DNA from 4 places in the Paenibacillus sp. OAS669 genome. Region 3 is predicted to be linked to each of the others. Evidence: riboswitches for the same ligand, from Rfam matches in the RefSeq annotation. Region 3 holds a riboswitch; each other region holds the start of a gene.
The links. Region 3 has a riboswitch for cobalamin ahead of GGC63_RS04750 (ABC transporter substrate-binding protein). Riboswitches for the same ligand answer to the same signal wherever they lie in the genome.
Positions count from the first base shown of each region.

Region 1 (5,799 bases), on a different contig from region 3:
TGCTTCAGGAGCTTGCGGCGGAAGGCGTTCAATGGGTGCAGGTGGATGAACCGATTCTTGTAACCAAGCTATCCGATGAGGACGTACAGCGATTGAAGCATATTTATGAAACTTTTGCCGCAGCAGTACCCGGCTTGAATCTTATGCTGCAAACGTACTTTGAATCAGTAGAACGGTACAGTGATATCGTCAAGCTGCCAGTTAAAGGAATAGGCCTTGATTTCGTTCATGGATACGACGGAAATCTGAAGTCCATTCAAACAATTGGCTTCCCGCAGGACAAGGTTTTGGGTGCGGGAGTCATTGATGGCCGCGGTATTTGGAAGGCCTCGTTAACCGGAAAGCTGGAGTTGTTGAAAGAGCTTGCGAGGGCAGTACCTGCTGACTGCTTGATTGTTCAATCTTCGTGCAGCCTGCTTCACGTACCGGTAACCGTAGAGCGGGAAACGAAGCTCACCTCCGAATTGAAAGGTGCTCTCGCGTTTGCCGATGAAAAATTGAATGAGCTCGTCCTATTGACCAAAGCTTTCTCCTCAAAGGAAGCAGTTCAAGGAGAATTGGAGCAATATGATCGTACGATTCAAGCGCTTCAGCAATCCGCTGATCGAAACCGCAGCGAGATTCAGACCGTCGTTGCAGCTGTCAGCTCTCAAGAACCAGTACGTTCCGCTCCGTTTGCAGAACGCTATGCAGCTCAGCAGGCGAAATGGCAATTGCCGCTATTTCCGACGACAACCATCGGCAGCTTCCCGCAGTCCGCTGAGGTGCGTAAAGCCCGTCAATTATGGCGTAAAGGGGAATGGAACGACAAGCAGTATGCTGAATTTATCCGGGAGCAAATCGATACCTGGATCAAGATCCAGGAAGAAATCGGCATCGACGTGCTTGTACACGGTGAGTTTGAGAGAACCGACATGGTGGAGTTTTTTGGTGAAAAGCTCGCGGGATTTGCATTTACCCAAAATGGATGGGTACAATCCTACGGTTCCCGCTGCGTCAAGCCGCCGGTGATCTACGGAGATGTAGCGTTCATTGGTGAAATGACCGTTGAAGAAACCAAGTACGCCCAGTCCAAGACGAGCCATCCTGTAAAAGGAATGCTGACAGGACCTATCACCATCATGAACTGGTCGTTTGTCCGTGAGGATATCCCGCGCGAGCAGATTGCCTACCAATTGGCTTATGCTCTCAGACAAGAAGTAGAAGCGTTGGAGAAGGCAGGCATTGGCATGATTCAGGTGGATGAGCCGGCAGTACGCGAGGGTTTACCGCTTAAAGAGTCGGAGCAGGCAGATTATCTTGCATGGGCTGTCAAAGCTTTTCGCATTGCCACCTGCACAGTTCAAAAAACAACGCAGATCCATACCCATATGTGCTACTGTGAGTTCCATGACATGATAGATTCCATTGAAGCGATGGACGCGGACGTTATTTCCATCGAGACATCCCGCAGCCACGGCGAATTAATCCACAGCTTCGAGTTGAACACTTACAAGCTGGGAATCGGCTTGGGTGTGTATGACATTCATAGTCCGCGTATTCCGAGCGTAGAGGAAATGACAGGAATGATAGAACGTGCATTGCGTGTGTTAGATCCCAAATTGTTCTGGATCAATCCGGATTGCGGTCTGAAGACACGCGGTCTTGAAGAAACGGTTGCTTCTCTGCGCAATATGGTGGAGGCGACTAAGACGGCTCGTGCCAAATACGAGCAGTCCGTGACAAACTAAGTGGCAGGGTATACTCCATAATAAGACAGAGACAGACGTTACGGTGAATAGAAAGGCAATTCTATTGGATCTGTTCAAGCCGATGGTGAAAAGCGGTATTCGTTTCGCGGAATGTGAAAGATATAGCAGTTCAATTTTCTTTGTACCCAGGACTAAATAACTAATTTTTCGGATGATTAGGACCTGCGCAGCATGCGCCGGGTCTTTTTTGTCATCGACAAAAGGCTTGCTGCAGCAAGTCTCAGCGGCATTTTATATGCATGAAAATGACTGTCAGCTATAGGCTGAAGTCTATAAAAATACTAAAACAAGGGCCATCCTATCCATTGACAAATACCATATATTGATATAGATTATTTATTGCCAACTATATATTGTTGTGACAGGTGCTTTTCGTTCAATAGAACGAGAAAGCTTAATAGGGAAGTCCGGTGAGAAGCCGGCGCGGTCCCGCCACTGTAAGAGAGGAGGATCGGTCTTGTATGCCACTGGCTTAGGAACCAAACAAGCTGGGAAGGCGGATCGATCATGATGATTCTCTAGCCAGGAGACCTGCCTGATCATTGACACGGCCTGCGGAGAACAGGAAGGTGTCCGTTACGTCTTTAATGAAGTATGTACATTTGCATGCTCGTTTCAGCGCATTCGGCCCTGTTAGCCGAACGCGCTTTTTTATGCCTGCTCCGCGAGGGACTAAGGAAGGGGAAGAAATGCATGTTGATCGCTTATGACTCCAAGACGGGAAATGTTCGCCGTTTTGTCGAAAAGCTGAATATGCGAGTGGTTCAAATAGAGGAAATGATGACGGTGAACGAACCGTTCGTTCTAATCACCTATACTACGGGCTTCGGTCAAGTGCCTCAGAAAGTGATGTCCTTTCTTCAAAAGAATCATGCGAATCTCATGGGAGTTTCAGCTAGCGGTAATCGGAATTGGGGAGAAGGCTTTGCCCGAAGCGCCGATCTTATCGCGAAATTATATAAAGTACCGGTAGTAAGCAAGTTTGAGCTTTCAGGAACGAAGCAGGATGTAGAGCGGTTTAAACAGGAGGTGCGTTTGGTTGCTGCATATTGAATTGAACAATTTGTTGCTGCAAAGAGATACGGACGGCTTTTTTCAATTGGAAAAGGATAAGGAAGCCGTAAAGGCGTTTATGGAGGAAGTACATAGCAAAAGCGTACAATTCGCGGATACGAGTGCGAAAGTGCGCTATATGATCGATAACGACTATTACGAGGATGTATATCAGCAGTATTCACCGGCTGACGTTGAGGAAATTTACGAAATCGCACATAACTATCGCTTCGAATTTCCTTCCTACATGGCGGCATCCAAGTTTTATACGGATTACGCAGTGAAGAGCAATGACCGCACGATGTACTTGGAGCATTACCCGGATAGAGTGGCGATTGTAGCGCTGCATCTGGCTCGTGGAGATATGAATACGGCTAGAACGCTGACTACGGCCATGATGGACCAACGAGTGCAGCCGGCGACTCCGACATTTCTGAATGCAGGCAAGAGCCGTCGTGGGGAAATGGTTTCGTGCTTTTTGCTGGAAATGGACGATTCCCTGAATTCGATTAACTATGTTCTCGGCACTTGCATGCAGCTTTCCAAAATCGGCGGAGGAGTGGCGGTCAATTTATCCAAATTACGCGGCCGCGGAGAACCGATTAAGGATGTAGAAGGTGCGGCAAAAGGCATTATGCCGGTGCTCAAATTGATGGAGGATGCCTTCTCCTATGCCGATCAAATGGGGCAGCGCAGAGGGTCGGGAGCTGCTTATTACAACATTTTCGGATGGGATATTATGGAACTGCTGGACAGCAAGAAGATCAATGCCGATGAAAAAACACGCCTCAAGACTTTATCGATCGGTTTGATCATCCCTAACAAGTTCTATCAGCTGGCGGAAGAAAACAAGCCTCTGCACGTGTTTGCTCCTTATTCCGTTTATAAAGCGTATGGAACCCATTTGGATGATATGGATCTTGATGCTATGTATGATGAATTACTGGCTAATGATCGTGTGCGTAAGAAAGTCGTGATGAGCGCACGCGATATGATGATCAAGATCTCCATGATTCAGCTGGAATCAGGCTATCCTTACATTATGAACAAAACCAATGCCAATCGCGTACACCCACTGAAGCAGCTGGGCGCGATAAAAATGTCGAACCTCTGCACGGAAATTTTCCAGCTGCAGGAGACATCGGAAATCAACGATTACGGCCAGCCGGATAGAATCCGCCGCGATATCAGCTGCAACCTTGCTTCCTTGAACATTGCCAACGTGATGGAGCTGAATAAAGTGAAGGAATCCGTTAAGGAAGGGATTACCGCACTGACAGCGGTCAGCGATATGACGACCGTCGCCAATGCCCCTGGCGTTGCCAAAGCGAATCAAGAGATGCATTCGGTCGGACTTGGAGCAATGAACCTTCACGGCTACTTGGCCAAAAATAAAATTGCTTATGAAAGCGAAGAAGCCAAAGATTTCGTTCGTGCTTTCTTTATGATGATGAACTATTACTCGTTGGAAAGAAGCATGGAGATTGCCAAAGAGCGCGGCGTTACGTTTGCAGGCTTCGAGCAATCCGACTATGCGAACGGCACTTACTTCGACCGCTATTTGGAAACGGACTACAGACCCGTTACAAGTAAGGTACAAGAGCTGTTCAAGGATATGCCAATCCCGTCTCCCGAAGATTGGGCGAGCCTGAAGTCCGCTGTACAAGCTTACGGATTATATCATGCTTACCGGCTTGCGATTGCGCCGACACAGAGCATTTCCTATATCCAGAATGCAACGTCAAGCGTAATGCCGATTGTCGAGCAAATCGAAACGCGCACTTATGCCAACTCGACTACCTACTATCCGATGCCGTATTTGAGCAGAGATAACTACTTCTTCTATAAATCGGCTTATCAGATGGATCAGTTCAAGGTATTGGATTTGATTGCCGAAATTCAAACGCATGTGGACCAGGGAATATCCACGGTCCTGCACGTCAACAGCGATGTGACTACGAGACAGCTGGCTCGATACTATATTTACGCAGCTAAAAAAGGACTGAAATCTCTTTATTACACTCGGACGAACCATCTTTCCGTTGAAGAGTGCATCAGTTGTTCCGTATAAGATAAGCTGGAAAGGGAGTTGCAGCAATGAGTGTTTGGAAAGCCGTGAATTGGAACCGTCCAGATGACGATTTTACGGATACATTCTGGAAGCAAAATATTATGCAATTTTGGACGGATGAGGAGATTCCGCTATCCGATGATAAAATGTCCTGGCTGACATTAAACGATGCGGAGCGGGACCTGTACATGAAGGTACTTGGCGGTTTAACGCTGCTCGATACGGTACAAGGCGGCGTCGGAATGCCCAAAATTCTCGAGCTCGTCGAAGGGCTGCAGCGTAAAGCGGTCCTCGGCTTTATGGGGATGATGGAGCAAATCCATGCCAAATCGTATAGCAGTATTTTTACCACATTGGCATCGACGGAAGAGATCGATAGCATTTTTCAATGGATTGAAAACAACCGTTTCCTGCAAGTCAAGGCGGAGACGATATCCCAATATTATAACAACATTCATTCACGCAAAGATTTGTACTTGGCGATGGCAGCCTCCGTACTGCTCGAGAGTTATTTGTTCTATAGCGGCTTCTTTTATCCGCTGTACCTGGCCGGACAAGGGAAAATGACGAGCAGCGGGGAGATCATTAACCTGATTCTGCGTGATGAGAGCATCCATGGGTTGTATGTCGGCATGCTGGCTCAAGAGGTGTATGCCCAATTGGATCAGGACGAGCAGCAAGCCGCTTATGAGACATTGCAAGGACTTCTTCGCTACTTGCACAGCAACGAAGAGCAATATACAGAGGAACTGTATACCGCAGTAGGGCTGACGGGCGAAGTGAAAGCCTTCTTGTGTTATAACGCAAACAAAGCCATGATGAACCTGGGGCTGGAGCCTTTGTTCCCGGAAGAGGATATCAATCCTATTGTCCTTAACGGGATTAATACTCGTACGAAGCAGCATGATTTCTTTTCCAAGAAAG
Region 1 covers NZ_JADBDR010000004.1:102,475-108,273, reverse strand. Annotated here, with positions in the region: gene metE (5-methyltetrahydropteroyltriglutamate--homocysteine S-methyltransferase) at 1-1,730, shown strand, start outside; cobalamin riboswitch at 2,098-2,305, shown strand; gene nrdI (class Ib ribonucleoside-diphosphate reductase assembly flavoprotein NrdI) at 2,445-2,804, shown strand; gene nrdE (class 1b ribonucleoside-diphosphate reductase subunit alpha) at 2,791-4,875, shown strand; gene nrdF (class 1b ribonucleoside-diphosphate reductase subunit beta) at 4,902-5,799, shown strand, end outside.
Region 1: another riboswitch for cobalamin. It lies ahead of nrdI (class Ib ribonucleoside-diphosphate reductase assembly flavoprotein NrdI); the one in region 3 lies ahead of GGC63_RS04750 (ABC transporter substrate-binding protein).

Region 2 (5,799 bases), on a different contig from region 3:
TCAACGGCTTGAATATCGATTTTGAGAGCTTATCGGGCAAAGATCGGGCCGCATACACCGGCTTCATTCAAAAATTGACCGACACCGCCCACCAGAAAGGGCTCCTGATTTCCATCGACCTGCCTCGCGGCAGCGCCAAATGGAATGCCCAAACCGCATTCGACCATGAAAAGCTCGGCAGCATTGTCGACTATATTATCACCATGACGTATGACCAGCATTGGAAAGGAAGTACGGAAGCCGGCTCCGTTGCAGGCTTGCAGTGGGTAGAGGAAGGAATTCAGGAATTTCTCGCTTACGGCATCCCGCGGGACAAGCTGATCATCGGCATTCCGTTCTATGTTCGTGAATGGCAGATTGACAGCTCCGGTAATCTTGTTAATAACCGCGCGCTATTAATGAAAGATTTGCCTGCCCTGATGGCAAGCAAAAATGCGACGAAAACATGGGATGACAAGTTCCAGCAGTATCGGGTGCAATATACTCAGGATGGGGATACCTACGTATTCTGGCTGGAAAATGAGGATACGGTCAAAGCCCGTCTGGAATTGGCCAAGAAATACAATTTGGCTGGCGTTGCCGCTTGGCGTCTAGGCTATGATACAGCCGATCTGTGGAAAACAATGATTCAGGAAAAATAATGATGGCATAAGAAAACCTCACAAAATTAGCCTTGGCTTTGACGCAGCTTCAGGTACTTTGCGGGAGTCCCGAACTTATATTATTTTCTATGTAAAAAAGCTCCAAACGATGCGACGAATTGTTGTCGCTATCCGTTTGGAGCTTTGTTCTTTCCAGTAGGTCCGGATGCCAAGCAAACGGCCTGGGTCTACGCTCTCATGGTCCCTGCTGCATTTTGAAATAGGTCTGCACCGTTTATTTGCATGAACCGTTTAAATGATTTCACGTCACGAGGAGCTTGCTTCCCTTGTCTCAAGGATTCAGGCAGCGCGCTCCATAATTCCAGAAGTATGGGCTGCTCTAAGCCGAGTATCCTCAGCTCCTCTTCTTGGCGAAATATTTCATACGGTGTCCCTTCCCTCACGCACCGGCCTTTATCCATGACTAATACCCAATCAGCCCAGGCATAGGCCAAATTCATATCATGTGTAGCCATGACGACCGTAATGCCTTGCAGGTGTATGCGGTCGAGCTCTTCTATCAGCTGCTGCTCGGAACGCCGGTCCAAATAGGCAGTCGGCTCGTCCAGCAGCAGCAGCTCAGGTTCCAGCGCCAATACACCGGCCAGCGCAACCCTTTTCTTTTGCCCCAGGCTCAAGTGATGCATCGGTTGATCCGCGAGCTGCTCCAGCTCCATAGCGACGAGCAGCTGATTCGTTCGGCGGGCAATCTCCTCTTCCCTCATACCGGCATTACGCAATCCGTAAGAGATATCCTCTGCGGGAGTATTCAATATCAGCTGCTGCTCGGGGTCCTGGAATACGAGGCCGATCTGCTGCCTGAGCTGCCTGAGTGTACCTCGATCATAGGAAAGCGGCTTCCCCTTCCAGACCAGCTCTCCTTCCACCGGACGATGAATGCCAATGGCCTGTAAAAAAAAGGTAGACTTCCCCGAGCCATTATGGCCGCAGATCGCCGTTTTTTTCCCCTCAGGTATATTCACGTTCAGATTCTGAAGCGCCTGAGAGGCTGTGCCCGGGTAGCTGTAGCTTAGACCACGTGCTTCCAATATCGATTTCATCCGATTTCCCTCCATCTAAGCCAGCATTCCAACCCTGCCAGCAAAATCCAACCGATGCTGCCTTCCCACTTATACCTTGCCGGTACCTCCCCGCCTTGGTAAGGGGCCATTCGAATCTCTTCGGTGAAGCCCCGGGATACCATTCCGTTCGCCAGCCCTTGATAGCGCTGCATGGTTTTGGCAAACATCCGGGCGATTAGCAGTGCTGTGTCCCTCAGCCTTCCTGTGAAGCCCTGCTGCCCTCCTCTGGCCCGTTGAGCGGTATACATGTCATGAGCCGTATCCAGAAGAAGAAACAAGAAGCGATAAGTGATCAGCATCAATTCGAGCACCAGAGAAGGCACCCGCAGCTTTTTCATGACCTGGAACAGCTCCGGCATGGGAGTAGTCAGAATCAACAGCATGGATGCGGCTACGCAAGCCATAATTCGGCACAGCAGCTTCACCGTCAGCTCTACGCCCGACGGATTCAAACTCAGAGACCAATGAGAATAAGCGAGCAGCGTCAGGCCTTCTGCCCGGAACTGCCCTTGTTCAAACGAATGAATTTCCAACAATAAAGCGGGCAAGCTTGCTGCAAACAATAGAAGCGAACTGAACAGAAGTGAACTATATAACCTGAGCGGAACCTTGGCATAACCCGCAATCCAAGCCGAGATCCAGATGAACATCAACAGCTGAACAACAGGATGAGACAGATAGGACAGCAGGAGCAAAAGAGCAGCGAAACCGCTTTTCCACATGGGAGAAACGGCTCGCAGCTTATTGCTATAAGAAATGACGTCGATTTGTTTAATCATGGTTACGCTTGGTCGCTCTTCCTTTGAATAAACCGATCGTGTATCCGATAAATCCGGCTCCCAGGGCGGCCTGCAGGGCAAACAGCATGCTTTCCGTTTCCGGAGGAGGCTCTATGAAGGAAGAGAACCAAGGTTCGTAGGACGGATGGAGCGATTTGATCACTTCCTCGGCCGCATCATCCGCGCCTCCGAAATCCCCTTTGACAAGCAGCAATGGTAAAGCGGCCAATAAGACTACGGCAGCCAGTATCTGCATATTTTTCGAGCTGGTTTTCATGATTCGCGGGCTCCTTTCATTTTGCGTTGAAGCAGGGACAATTCATTCGGGCTGTAAGCTTGAAGCCAGTTCCAGATCAATACCGTCAGAAGGCCTTCACTGATAGCCAGAGGGATTTGGGTAATGGCAAAAATACCACCGAATTTCACGAAGGAAGCCGCGATACCCCCCTGCTCCGCCGGGAATGCCAGCGCCAGCTGCAAGGAAGTGACTACATAGGTAGATAAATCTGCCAAAGCCGCTGCTATGAAAATGGACCATTTTTGTTTCCCTGTCGCCTGCATCATCCATCTATAGACAAAATACCCTACGACCGGTCCGGCCACAGCCATCGAAAAAGCGTTGGCTCCCAGCGTCGTTAAACCGCCATGCGCCAAAAGCAAGGCTTGAAACAGCAATACAATGGAGCCTAATACGCTCATCGGCAGAGGGCCGAACATCACGGCTCCTAGACCGGTTCCGGTCGGATGCGAGCTGCTGCCTGTGACCGAAGGGATCTTCAGTGCAGATAATACGAAGGTAAATGCTCCGGCCAAGCCCAGCATAATTTTGAGCTCAGGGGTTTCTTTCGTAATACGGATTAAAGCTCTCAGGCCAAGAATAAAGAAAGGAATGAAGACGACCCACCAAAATACAGCCCAGCCGAGCGGCAAAAAGCCCTCCATAATATGCATGGCATACGCCGATTGCGGCTCATTGACCATCAGGTACAAGACGAACCCTAACACCAGCAGCAGGCTGCTGCCCCATTTTCTTCTACTCATCCGATACATCCTCCATCATTAATGTGATGAAACAAAAAGACCTATCCAGCAGGATAGGTCACGGGTACGTGTGAAAATACGACAACACCTCTAATGTTTGCCGATTCATTCTCGTACACCTCTCCTTTCCGCGAAGGGATCTGGGTGCATACCATCAGGTAGGTCTCCTGGCTTACGGATCTTCGCTTCCTTCGCCTTCCCCGGTCGTTACACCGAGTGACATGATGAAAGATACTCCCCGTTTACAGTGGCGGGACCGCTCGGGATTTGCACCCGATTCCCTGTTACCCTTTGTCTTCACAAAGGCACCTAATGGATATTCATGCTCCAATAATATTAGTACAGCTATTCCATATTCGTGGCATGTCGTCAAATTCCTTCTTGGAATACAAAAAACCTCCTTGATAAAAAAAGGAGGCTTTCCGTTAAGGAGATAGTTCTTATGAAGAATGCAGCACTTCTTCCAGCTCTTCCAAATCTGTAATCGGGGAATGACATGCAAAATTCTCGCAAGCATACGCCGTCGGCCTGCCGCCGATTGCCTGTTTGTCCTGAACTACAGGAAGGAATTGACGAACCTTCTCGCCCTCTTCCCCCGGCGGTACCAAGAATACGGAGGAATGGGGTCTGAAGCCTTGGCGCACCGCGGCAAGCATCTCCTTGGTTGTCCCGGATTCGGGATCCCCGGCAATGACAATCTCGCTGGAAGGACTGTACGCATAATCCAGAGCGATCAGAAGCATCGAATGTCCTGTCGGATACCGTTCAACCGAGCCTGCGAAGGCTTGCAATTGCCTCTCGGCAATCTGCGACAGCCTGGCGTCATAGGTCAGCTTGGACAGCTTCAAGAAATTCATGGCAGCTACCGCATTGCCGGAAGGCAGCGCACCGTCGTAAATCTCCTTGTTCCGGGAAAACAGCTGCTCGCTGTCGCTTCCGTAGAAGAATAAACCGCCCTGTTCCTCATCCCAGAATAATTCGATCATCTGTCCATTAAGCTCGACAGCCAGCTGCAAATATTCGAGCTCAAAAGACGCTTCATACAGCTCGATTAGTCCCCATACCAGGAACGCATAGTCATCCAGGTATGCGGCGAACGCCGCTTCTCCGTCCCTGTATCTGGCAAGCAGCCTTCCATCCGGACGCCTTAATCGGGAGACAATAAAGCGAGCCGCACTGGAGGCCGCCTCCAGATATTCCGACCGTTCCAGCACTTTATAGCCTCTGGACAAGGCCATGATCATAAGTCCGTTCCAGGAGGTCAGTACTTTATCGTCCTTACCCGGATGTACGCGCTGCTCACGGTATGCAAACAAGGTTTGTCGGCATCTCCCGATGGTTTCAGATAATAGATCGGGATCCAATCCTTTGAGCCGGGCATAATTATCCACATCATGCTGGATCAAGTTAGGAATGCTCCGGCCTTCAAAATTGCCTTCCTTGGTAATATCATAAAGGTCGCTATAAAGCTTGCCGTCCTCGGGGCCTAATACTTTCAGAATCTCATCCTGTTCCCATATGTAGAACTTCCCCTCGTGCCCTTCCGAGTCGGCATCCTCCGCAGAGTAGAAGCCGCCTGCCTGGTCGGTCATATCCCTAAGCACATAAGCGAATATCTCTTCGGACGTACGGGAATATTTCGCCTTACCAGTCAGTTGATAGGCTTCCAGGTAGGTCCAGGCCAGCAGCGCGTTATCATAGAGCATTTTCTCAAAATGCGGCACCAGCCACTTCTCGTCTACAGAGTATCTCGCAAATCCGAAGCCGACATGATCGTACATACCGCCCCGATGCATTGCATCTAACGTCTTCTCTACCATCTGCAGTGCAAGCTCTTTGCCGGTGCGATGGTAATACCGCATAAGAAACGAGAGATTATGCGAGGTAGGGAACTTGGGTTTATCGCCAAAACCGCCATACGTGGAGTCAAATAGCTCCTCATACTGGGCATACGCCTGATCCAGCGTGCGCTCCGAGATCTCGCCCTTCAGGTTCGATAGCATCCGCTGCTCCACTTCCGTCACAATCTGATCGCTGGTCTCGATCACCCGCTCCCGGTCTTCCTTCCACTTCCCCGCGAGCCGCGGCAAAATATCCATCATTCCGTGACGCCCGTAGCGACGGTTTTTGGGATAATACGTCCCGGCAAAAAACGGCTTTTTCTCCGGCGTCATCACAATCGTCAGCGGCCATCCGCCCTGCCCGGTCATCGCTTGACAGACAGTCATGTAGAGATGATCCACATCGGGTCTTTCT
Region 2 covers NZ_JADBDR010000002.1:66,346-72,144, reverse strand. Annotated here, with positions in the region: gene GGC63_RS05735 (glycosyl hydrolase family 18 protein) at 1-641, shown strand, start outside; gene GGC63_RS05730 (energy-coupling factor ABC transporter ATP-binding protein) at 830-1,702, opposite strand; gene cbiQ (cobalt ECF transporter T component CbiQ) at 1,699-2,502, opposite strand; gene GGC63_RS05720 (energy-coupling factor ABC transporter substrate-binding protein) at 2,495-2,779, opposite strand; gene GGC63_RS05715 (energy-coupling factor ABC transporter permease) at 2,776-3,543, opposite strand; cobalamin riboswitch at 3,683-3,871, opposite strand; gene GGC63_RS05710 (thioredoxin domain-containing protein) at 3,984-5,799, opposite strand, start outside.
Region 2: another riboswitch for cobalamin. It lies ahead of GGC63_RS05715 (energy-coupling factor ABC transporter permease); the one in region 3 lies ahead of GGC63_RS04750 (ABC transporter substrate-binding protein).

Region 3 (5,799 bases):
CCGGGAACGCACTGACGCCTTCTTCGCATACGCCGTGGTCCGCCGCCATCACAATGACGGCTTTCTTCCCCAGCTCAGGCACGACTTGGCCGCTAATACCGGCCAGCTGACGTGCCACTTCCTCCAGCTTGCCCAAGCTGCCCGGAGGCTTGGTCAACTGGTCCAGATGGCGTTCCGCCGCCTCCATCGCCTCCTGATCCAGAGGCTTTATCTCTGACACCGCCCGGTTCAGCCAATCTCTATTGTACATCGTTCGTGTCCCTCCCAAATCTGGTTCCTATATCCTTTAATCTGCTATGAATCGGCCCCGCTCTGCAAAAGAATTTGCGGTACACCGGTAACCGGATGCTTAAGCACGATCGGCTGTGTACGGTATACCCGCTCCAGCAGCTCGCTTCGGAGAACCTCCTCCGGTTCGCCGATCCCTGCTATACGGCCGTTTTGCAGCAATAACAGCCTGCCGCAATATTGCGCGGCCAAATTCAATTCGTGCAGCACGGCGATAACGGTAAGACCCGATTCCTGCTGCCAGGAGCGAATCCAATCCATCATCTGGACCTGATAGCCAATATCCAGATACGTGGTCGGCTCGTCCAGCAGCAGAAGCTTCGGCTGCTGCGCCATAACCTTACCGAGCGCGACGCGCTGCCGTTCGCCGCCGCTCAAGGCGTCGATGCTGCGGTGCTCCAGCGGTCGCAGCTCCAGCCGCTCAAGGATGTCATCGATTAGCCGCTCCGAGTCCACAGCCCCGGCTTCATCGCCGAGCCAGTTTTGAAACGGATAGCGGCCCATCGCAATGACCTCGCGGACGGTAAAACCAAGCGGGGGAAGGGCATCCTGCTGGAGCACGGCCGCCCATCGGGCCAGCTGCTTGCGCGGGTATTCGCACGCCTCTTTACCGTTCAGAAGGACCCGGCCAGCAGAAGGTTTCTCGACGCCGGAGATCAGCTTCAGCAGCGTCGACTTGCCGCTGCCGTTCGGACCGATGATGCCGAAGCATTCGCCCGAGGATACGGAAAAGCTCACCTTATCGAGCACCTGCCTCGAGGAATACGCTAATCCCACACCCTCCACGGCAATAACTTTCTCATCTGCATGAGCTTCCTCACTGTTCATTTCCTGCCGCCCCCCTTCCCTTCAACATCTTGGCATCGTAAATTATTCGTTCGACAATCGCTTGCTTCTTTTTAACAAATAGGCAAAAAACGGAGCCCCCATGAACGCGGTTACCACTCCGAGCGGAATTTCCGTCGGACTCAGGACCGTACGGGCAAGCGTATCCGCCCACAGTACGTAGATTGCTCCCCCGATAAGGGAAAGAGGCAGCAGCAGCCGATAGTCCGGCCCAACGATCAGCCGCAGCAAATGCGGCACAATCAGGCCGACAAAGCCGACGACCCCGGAGACCGACACGGCCGCTGCCGTAATCAGCGTTGCAGCCGCCAGCACAATAAGCTTCGTTCGCTCGACCCTTATACCCAGATAGGCCGCCTGCTGCTCGCCCAAAGCGAATAAATTCATCGCTCTTCCATAGCCGAACAGGATCATGACGCCGATCGCCAAGTAGGGCAGCAGCACAAGCGAATACATCCAGCCCCGAAGCGCCAGGCTGCCCATCAGCCAAAACACAATTTCATTAATAACCTGCTTGGACATCGCGACCATAAACGAGACGAAGGCCCCGAGAAAGGCCTGCATGACGACCCCGGATAAAATCAGGGCTTCCATCCGTATCTTGCCGCCCGTTCTTGCGATAATAATCACAGTAATCAAGGATAGCGCTCCTGTAATGAATGCGACAACCGGAACGGTTGCCGAGCCCAGTAGGGCAAACTGCAGCCCGAACAAGATCAGGAAAGCAGCGCCGACCGAGGCGCCCGAAGAAACCCCCAGCGTATAGGGATCTGCCAGCGGATTGCGCAGCACTCCCTGGAAGGCCGCTCCCGCAATACCCAAGGAGGCGCCGACCAGCACCCCCAGCAGTACGCGGGGCAGCCGGACGCGCCAAATAATCTGCTCGGAGGCCGGCTGCCAATCTACTGGAACCGAGCCTCCGATTCCGGGCAGATGATGCGCCAGAATGCCCCATACATGCAGGAGCGGCACATGAACCGTACCGATGGATAAACTGATCGTCACGGAAAGAAGAAGGAGCAGCACCCCCGCTCCTCCCCATGCCATTAGCTTCCGCTTCATTTTATTTCACCAATTCCGGATAAATGCCTTTGGCTACATCTACCAGCGCTGCTGTAATCCGCGGTCCCGGACGGCTGATCGAGTCCTTATCCAACCCCGCCAGCTTGTTGTTTTTGATCGCATCGACATTAGCCCAGCTGGTCCGCTCTCTAATGATTTGATCCATGGACTTCTTGGAATTTTCATCGATCAGATTTTTCGGGTACAGAATCACTTGAGGATTATCCGCGATCACCTTTTCTTCATTCAGCTTCGCGTACCCGGTAATGTCGGAAGAGACATTAATACCGCCAGCCAAGGTGATCAGCTCATCCATGAATTCTCCCTTCCCTACCGTCCAGCCAGGAGAAAATTCCATGAGCACCCTTTTCTTTTGCTCCGGCTTCAGATCCTTGACGGCATCCGTAACCTTCTGACGCTCCGCCTTCATAGAAGCCACCAGCTTCTCCGCCTGCTCCTGCTTGTCAAAAATTTGTCCGAATTTCAAAATATTGTTCATGACGTCGTCAATCGTCTTGGGCTCTACCTTAAACACATTTACATTCAAGCCCCTCAGCTGCTCGACGGCTGCTGTTTTGAGCGATACGCCCGACAGCACGACATCCGCGTTAGCCGCAATCAGCGCTTCCTCATTCGGCTTCACGATGCTGCCCATCTTAGGCTTCTTCTTCGCTTCCTCCGGATAATCGCAAAAGTCGGATACGCCGACGACTTTGTCGCCCAAGCCTAGAGCGAACAGAGTCTCCGTCTCGCTGGGAGACACCGACACAATCTTGGCCGGCGCCTTTTCAAAGGTAAACTCCTTGCCTGTTGCATCCTTCACTTTCAACGGATATACTGTAGCCTTTGCGTTCGCGGCTGGAGGGCTTGTCTGTTCTCCGCTGCTCGCTTTAGCCGGCTCCTTCAAATCTGCCGTCCCCGAGGGCTTCGTCTCCTTCGGCGCGCAGCCGGCTGCGCTGAACACAAGCGCCAGGCCCAATACGGCCGCCAGCCATTTTTTTCTGCCGCTTCGTTTCATTTCACTCCACATTGTGGTACCTCCCTTTGTCCTTCCATCCCATTGTATCGTTCCTGTTCCATGTCCCGGTTTGCATGCACGTCAAAAACCCTCTGATCCTGATCGCTGCAATTAGGAAGCAGAGGGCATGCGATTGCAGACGCTGTCCGTTATTCTGAACGACAGCGCGTGCAAACGACGCTCCTTTTTCCTCGAAAGGCCCGGTCTATTCCCGATTAGGCAGGTTTCCTGGCTTATGGAGTTGTACGGAGGCCTCGCCTTCCCATTCCGGTTCAGAACAGTGGCAATATGAGACTCTCCCTCCAAAATACAGTGGCGGGACCGCTCCGGATTCACACCGGCTTCCCTTTTAACCTGCCGGCTTGTTAAGCAGACAGGCACCTAGTCGGTAACTCTATGAAATTAAAGTCAGACCTGCCTATGCAGCAGGAACGTCCATTAGGTCTATTTTTGCGCGATGACCTTCATCACCTGCAAGCCTTTTTCCAGATTTTTGGCATTGGCCGGAATGAAGGCTACCAAATCTTTGCCATTCAAATTAAGCTCTGTAAACCATTTGGTTTGTTCCAAAGGAATACCGTACAAATGCTTCTCTTTCTTGGGCGCTGCATTCTTATCCTTGGAATCTACCGGGAGCTCCAGCACGCCTCCGGGAAAATCCTCCTGCTTCGCCACATCATCCAGACTGACATATCCGCCCTGCTGGCCTATCGTTTTAAACTGCTCCGTCGGCACAATAATAATACTGTTATCTCCCGCCGCAATTTCTACAACCAATTTATCCATAGAAAACATCGGCGTGGTCTGAATCTTTACGGTCGGAGCTTCGCCAAGCTTCGTTTGCAGCGCAGCCTGCAGCTTATCTCCCACCTCGTTCGGAATTCCATTGGGGCCTGTCATAAAAATCAATACATCAGCCTTGGGTCCCCCGCCGCAGCCGGCTAGCACCAGCAGCAGCATGATGATGAGCATGAATTTCCCTTTCATGTTCCCTCTCCTTATAGATGCGCTTTCTTGGATTGCTGTTACCCCCAATCATATCATAAATGTCTCGTTTCTTTCAAAACTAGAGATAAAAAAAGGAGAAGGCCGCAGGCTGAAATGTAAAAAAAGGAACCGTTACCGGCTCCTCTTATTTCGATTCATATACTCATTTATCTTTTTGTCCAGGATCATGCTGATCTTCACAACTTCCGGTGAGGTCAAGCATTGCTCGCTCTGAACCAGTCGTTCGAGCTCCTGGCGCAACCTATAAATCTCTTCTTCCAAAGATACGTCAGAAGATGACCGCTTCTTTTTCCCAAAAAACCACTTGGCTTGCTGATTATTCTCTCGAATCCAACCGATTTGCGGGTAATGCCTAAGCTGATATTCCGGAAAAGCCATTCTTCATCCCCCCCTGGCATATCTTTAGATTCGGAAGTCCCATAACCCCAAAGGATATGAAACTTCTATACTATTAAAGATAACAGTTTTTGTCGGAGATGGAAATGACTACTTTTGTCGAAACTATAATTTACGTATAAAATTTCCGATCCTTTCGATCGCTTCCAGCAATTGATTGACGGAAGTCGCATAGGAGCAGCGCACGAAGCCTTCTCCGCCCAAGCCGAACACATATCCCGGCACCGCAGCGACCTTCGCTTCAAGGAGCAAACGCTGGGCAAACTCCTCCGAGCTTAGCCCTGTAGAAGCAATCGAAGGGAAGGCATAGAACGCTCCCTGCGGCTCATGGCACTCGAGCCCGATGTCCCGGAAGCCCTGAACGACGAGCCGGCGCCGTTGGTTATAGGACTCTACCATGCGATCCTTTTCATCCATACCGTTTTTCAAAGCCTCGAGAGCTGCGACTTGCCCCATAGCAGGTGCGCACATGACGGTGTATTGGTGAATTTTGAGCATCGCTGAAATTAGATCCCTATGTCCGCAAGCATAGCCCATCCTCCAGCCGGTCATCGCGAAGGCTTTGGAGAAGCCGCTGACCAGGATGGTGCGGTCCTTCATGCCCGGCAAGGAAGCGAAGCTGACATGCTTCTGTTCGTAAGTCAATTCTGCATAGATTTCGTCGGAAATGACAATAAGGTCGTTTTCCTCAACAATTTTTGCAATCGGGAGCCAATCCTCGTACGTCATGATGCCGCCCGTCGGGTTGCTCGGATAGCACAGAATCAGTACTTTAGACTTAGGTGTAATGCTCGCCTTCAAGGCCTCGGGAGTCAGCTTGAAATTATCCTTCGCGAATGTCTCGATCCCGACAGGAATCCCCCCGCCGATCTTCGTAATCGGAGAATAGGAGATATAGCAAGGCTCCGGAACAAGCACTTCATCCCCCGGGACGATCAAGGCACGCAAGGCCAAGTCAATGGCTTCACTGCCGCCCACCGTAACCAGGATTTCGTCAGAAGGCTCGTACGGCACATGGAACGAATCGTACAAATACTCGGCGATCGCTTCCCTTAGCTCCGGCATTCCAGCATTCGGCGTATACTTCGTATTGCCGCGTTCAAGGGAATACACGCAGGCTTCACGCACGTGCCAAGGCGTGCAAAAATCCGGCTCGCCGACACCAAGGGAAATGATATCCT
Region 3 covers NZ_JADBDR010000001.1:1,171,154-1,176,952, forward strand. Annotated here, with positions in the region: gene cobT (nicotinate-nucleotide--dimethylbenzimidazole phosphoribosyltransferase) at 1-250, opposite strand, end outside; gene GGC63_RS04740 (ABC transporter ATP-binding protein) at 295-1,116, opposite strand; gene GGC63_RS04745 (FecCD family ABC transporter permease) at 1,159-2,196, opposite strand; gene GGC63_RS04750 (ABC transporter substrate-binding protein) at 2,198-3,226, opposite strand; cobalamin riboswitch at 3,415-3,614, opposite strand; gene GGC63_RS04755 (hypothetical protein) at 3,659-4,201, opposite strand; gene GGC63_RS04760 (aspartyl-phosphate phosphatase Spo0E family protein) at 4,334-4,600, opposite strand; gene GGC63_RS04765 (aminotransferase class I/II-fold pyridoxal phosphate-dependent enzyme) at 4,724-5,799, opposite strand, start outside.

Region 4 (5,799 bases), on a different contig from region 3:
TCGTATCTCCGCCTTTATCCATAGCCATCGCTCCAGTCTCCTTATCCGAGACGCTCCGCCATCAAGGAAATGGCGTTCACGGCTGCTACCGCTACCGGACTTCCGCCCTTCCGCCCGATATTCGTAATAAACGGAATATCCAGCTTCGCGAGCTCTTCCTTCGATTCCGCCGCCGACACGAAGCCTACCGGCACGCCGATGACCAGACCCGGCTTCGCCTCGCCTTCCTTCACAAGGCGGATCAGCTCCAGAAGCGCCGTCGGTGCGTTGCCGATGGCAAAGATGCCTCTGTCGGCCTCACGAATTGCCTTGCGGATCGAAATGATCGCCCGGGTCGTATTAAGACGCTTCGCCTCTTCCATGACGTCCGGATCGGATATATATACCTTTACGTCGCCGCCGAATTTGGCGATACGAGGTTTGCTGATACCAACCTGCACCATTTGTACGTCAGCCACAATCGTTTTGCCTGCACGTATAGCTTGAATTCCCGCCTGCACGGCATCTCTGTGAAACAGCATGCTGCGACCCAGCTCGAAATCCGCCGAAGCATGGATCACCCGCTGCACAACGGAATATTGTTCAGCCGTGAAAGGGTGGTCCCCCAGCTCTTCGGTAATCATCTGGAAGCTTCGCTCTTCAATTTCTTGCGGTTGTACCGTTAACGGTTTAAACTCCGTTTTAAAATCCATTTCGCTTACGCCTCCTGCAGCAATTCATTTAGTTTATGAATGACCCCGTCAAACTCGCTAAAATAAGTACCATAGTCAACCGAAGGTCGGCCGATTACAATCGTCTCGATTCCAAGCTCGAGCGCAGATTCCAGCTTCTCGTCCACCGCTCCGACCTTGCCGCTCTCCTTCGTGATCATCAAGGTAACGTTGTAGTGCGTATATAAAGCCTTGTTCAGCTCCTTGGAAAAGGGCCCCTGCATAGCAACAATATTCTTTTGCTCCAGCCCAAGCTCCTCGCATTTCTCCATGTTGTCTCTGCGAGGCAGCATCCGTGCCACCAAGGTGGTATTCGGAAGGCCAAGCAGCCGCTTCGCGAAAATATGCAGCGTCTTGCTGCCGGTCGTCAGCATAATGACGCCCTGGCGCTGTGCCGCCAGCTCCGCCGCCTGCTCGTAATCATCCGCGAACGTGATCAGCGGATTCTGATCGATGGCGATCCGTCCCCGCTCATAGCGGATATAGGGGACGCCGGCTTCCTGAGAAGCGGCAATCGCATTCTTCGACGCCTCCTCCGCGAACGGATGCGTGGCGTCGACAATCGTGCGGAACCCGCGTTCCCGTACCAAGGCTGCCAGCGCTTCTGCGGTTAGTCTTCCCGTCAGTACGGGGAGGCCGGCCTCCTCCATCGACTTGGCGGCGCTGTCCGTAACGACCGTAGTCAAGAGCGGGTACCCTGCCTCCCGAATCTGCAATGCAAGCTCACGCGCATCGCTTGTTCCTGCCATAACCAATATCATGATTTGTGCCTCCATCTGTTAAGATCATGCATTCCGTTTGAGCTGCCCGGAGAGCCCGGAGTAAGTTCTGCTCCTTAAGATTTGCTTTTCTCCAACGCAGGCGCTTTCGTATCGTCATGATCATGATGGTGGTGGTCGTGATCATGATCATGGTCATGATGATGGTCGTGCTTATGATCATGGTGGTCATGGTCGTGCCCGTGATGATGATCATGCCCATGGTGATGATGTCCATGGTCGTGATCGTGATCATGATGATGGTGATGATCGATATGCTCCATCGCCGCCAAGCGGTATTGGCACATATCGCAGTTCATTCTGGCCTCGCCCTCTACGGCCTCTAGCGCCCGCTCCCGCAAAATCAGCTGCAAATTCGGATGGAACCCGAAATAATCCGCCAATATAAATTCCTGCTCGGGGTATTTCTCCGAGAATTGAAGCAGCATTTGCTCCATCCGCTTCATCAATACGCCCGTGAACAAGAAATACGGCAGGATAACGACCTTGCGTGCGCCGAGCTTGATACAGCGCTCAATCCCTTCATCCACTAAAGGCGCCGTCACTCCGATAAACGCCGTCTCCACCCATTTGACCTTCAGCTTTTCCCAGAACAGCCGGGATATTTTGAACAAATCGCTGTTGGCGTCCGCATCGCTGCTGCCCCGTCCTACGACAAGCACCGCCGTCTGCTCCCGGTCGGCTTCCGTTGCAGCGCCTGCACCGGCCGCTTCCAACCGCGACGCAAGAATATCCAGCACCTGCTCATGAACCCCGATAGGCCGTCCATAGTTGAACCGAACGGACGGGTAACGCAGCCTCGCTTCGTCAATAGCAGCCGGAATATGTATTTTGGCATGCCCCGCCGAGAATAAAGTGATCGGCACTACCGCAATCTGCGTAGCTCCCTGTTGAACACACTGCTCGATACCCTGTGCGATGGTGGGCCGTTCAAATTCCAAAAAGCACGTCTCCACGATCGGCTGGTCCATCTTCGATGCAATAGAGCGGACGAACTCCCGTACCTCCTCATTGCCTTCCGCATCCTTACTGCCGTGGCCTACAAACAAAACCGCATTCATCCTGTTCCCTCCCTGTCTTTATTTCCGTATTAATCGCCGCATACCGCGTTTTCAATTTGGAAAACCGGCACCTCTTGGTGACGATAGCCTTCTACTTCCTTTACTCTTTTAAAATATTTATGGAATCGCTCATTCGGATGACCATCCGAAATATACCGCTGTACAATCCGTTCGATCATGTCTACCAGTTGATCCGGCTCAATCCCCTCGGCGACCGGCTGTCCCGGATGCGCATTGCGCCCGACTGTCTTGCCGCCCAGGAACAAATCGAATTTCTCCTTCCGGTATACGATGCCGATATCCTCGTGCACCGCCCCATAACAAGCCATTCCGCACCCGTTCAAGCCGATGCGCAGCTCCTTCGGCACGCTCAAGCCGCCGATCCGCTTCTGCAGCTCCTCGGCGTACGGAATCGCATCCGCCTTCTCCGCATTGCAAAAGTCGCAAGCTTTAAGCTGCGCTACATCGCCGATCGGCGCCAGCAGGAAGCCTTCCTGCCGCAGCTTCGTCGTAATGTCATCGGGATTCGATGTCGGAACCCGGATAATCATTTGGTGATGGGGCGTGTACTCCATCGTCCCCGTCTCGCCAACGACCTCAGCCAGCGCAAGCATCTGTCTGGCGGTAAAACGCTTCTCGGCGACGCCCGGACTTACCGCAAGCTCGAAGATCGCTTGCTGGCGGAACAATCCCGCCGAGGCAGGCGTGCTGCCCGGCTCCGTGACCACGCCTCGGCTGAGATCGGACAGGCGCAGCGCCTCCATCGCCAGCATTAGCGGCGAGTCGGTACCGGGGCCGCTGCTCCGCTCCTCGCGCTCAGCCACGCTGACCGCGCTGGCAGCCAGCACCGCTCCGCCCGTGCTTCCGCCGCCGGCGGAGCTTGCAGGAGCCGTCTCCCTTACGGTGCGGGCCACGGCTTCCAGGCCGCTTTCCACTTGGCCTTCGCCTTCCCAAGCCCAATCCTCGTCATCCGCATCGACCGCCACTGCCTCGTCCCACTGCCGCAGCGCCCAAGGCTCCGCCGCTTCCTGCAGCCGCTGGTGCGGCTTAAGCGGCTGTACATCGGCGCCGAGCGTATACTTGCGCTGATAACCGCGCGGGGTGATCATCAGACCGTCGTAGACCGTCGTCGACGCATTGCCGATAATGACCGTCGTCAGCATCCCGATCTCATGATCGAGCATATCGCGCAAAGTTGTCAGCACCACATGCTGACGGTCCCGGTAGGCACTCTTCACGATGCCGACCGGCGTCTCCGGCGAGCGGTATTTCAGCAATATGCGCTGCGTCTCCACAATTTGCCGGGTTCGTCTGCCGCTGCGGGGGTTGTACAGCGCAATGACGAAGTCCGCCTGGGCCGCCGCCTCGACGCGCCGGGCAATCAGCTCCCACGGCGTCAGATGATCGCTTAAGCTTATCGTGCAGGCATCGTGCATGACCGGGGCCCCAAGCAGCGAGGCGGAAGAGTTAATCGCCGATATGCCGGGGATTATCTCGACTTCCACGCCGCCGTCCCGCCTCCAGCCTTTTTCCATCAGCACCTCGTACACCAGTCCGGCCATCCCGTATACACCGGCATCGCCGCTCGAGATAACCGCTACCTTTTTCCCGGCCTCCGCTTGCCGAACGGCCTCCTGAGCCCGGCTCACTTCCTCCGTCATCCCCGTCCGTACAATCTCCTGATCGGTGAGAAGTCCACGGATAAGATCCACGTACGTGTTATAGCCGATGATAACTTCACTTTCTTCAATGGCCTCCCGCGCCCGTTTCGTAATATGCTCGAAGCTTCCCGGTCCGAAGCCGATGATAAGCAGTTTTCCCGCCATTCGCCGCACATCCTTTCCTTCCTATATAAATACATCATGATGGTTGCCTCTCGAACATGTCTTCCTTACTTTTATGCAGCACAAAAAAGAGCATTCCTACAGAAAGTGTTAGAAATGCTCTTGCAGCCCGCGTTCTCAAGAATTCCAATGACACTGTATCCGATATGCCATTACCATTCCATAAGTAAGCCGATCTCTAACACCTCCCTATCCTCGTAGGTCAACAGTGTTTTGAAATTAGGCAGGTCTCCTGACTTCGAGCTTCGTCATCCGATTCCCTTCCCAGACGCGCTCTATGGCGCTCCAGTGGCAACAACATCGGCATAACAAGCCTTTCTTATGGAAAGGCACTCTTCACAGTGGCGGGACCGTGCCGGCTTTGCACCGGGCTTCCCTTTTAAGCCAAATGAGGCATGATTTCATTCGGCACCTAATTCATCCGTATTTGATTGTCCAGAGTCATCATATCACCCGAAGCGAAGCTTTGTCTATAACTGCGCGCCCTCCCTCCGCTAACGACAAGCCGTTCGATGCCCCGGGAGGTATGGGCCGAAGTTCTTATTTTTTACAGCATACCCATTGAAACAAAACGATAGCTTACGAACAATATAGCCGACTATACAGAAGAGCTGGAATGAGGAAGGTCAGCCGATTTACAACAGCAAAGGTGGAAGGATGCTCTATGAAATACGGGCAGCGAATAGCCAAACTGCGGAGCAAAGGGTACATGACCCAGGAAGAGCTTGCCTATAAAGTAGGAATTACCCGTTCCGCCCTTTCTCATTATGAAAATAATAGAAGAGAGCCGGATTACGAAACCATTCAAAAAATTGCCGATATATTCGGCGTATCGATAGACTATTTGATGGGCCGCACGGATCATCCCGGAAGCTTTGCGGACGGCACGGAGGAATTTATCAGCTATCTTGAGCTTTCGGACGAAGCTATTCTGGACAAATTCATTCTGACTATTGACGGAAGAGAACTCACACTGGAGGAGTCCAAAAGCTTCATCGCTTTCATTCGGTCCGAGCGTTCTCTCCCTGCCGACAAAAATAAGCCATGATGAGGTACGGCTACTTGCTGTACTCCATCATGCCTAGTTCCTTGTACATATATGAAAATAACGGTTTATCGAGGCCTTTGTATTGAGGCTTGATCGGTTCTTTCACGGCTTCTTGAAGAGCCAGCCATTGATCGTACTTGTCTCTGGGGATACCGAGTTGATTCAGGACGGTGTCGATATCCACCGTTTTCTTGTTCTCTTCCATTTGCAACCCACACTCCATCTCGTCTCATAGACTTTCAATGTCTAGTATTATATCGGAGATGTTCAAAAAAAGGTGTCGCATACTGGGAGGGTTTTCGTTAAAAACACCGATCATTTTGTCGAATAAGCTATTCTAAATAAATCTTTATCAAC
Region 4 covers NZ_JADBDR010000009.1:7,402-13,200, forward strand. Annotated here, with positions in the region: gene GGC63_RS19850 (cobalt-precorrin-5B (C(1))-methyltransferase) at 1-22, opposite strand, end outside; gene GGC63_RS19855 (precorrin-8X methylmutase) at 42-692, opposite strand; gene cobK (precorrin-6A reductase) at 698-1,471, opposite strand; gene GGC63_RS19865 (sirohydrochlorin chelatase) at 1,546-2,550, opposite strand; gene cobJ (precorrin-3B C(17)-methyltransferase) at 2,580-4,376, opposite strand; cobalamin riboswitch at 4,599-4,825, opposite strand; gene GGC63_RS19875 (helix-turn-helix domain-containing protein) at 5,059-5,442, shown strand; gene GGC63_RS19880 (hypothetical protein) at 5,453-5,647, opposite strand.
Region 4: another riboswitch for cobalamin. It lies ahead of cobJ (precorrin-3B C(17)-methyltransferase); the one in region 3 lies ahead of GGC63_RS04750 (ABC transporter substrate-binding protein).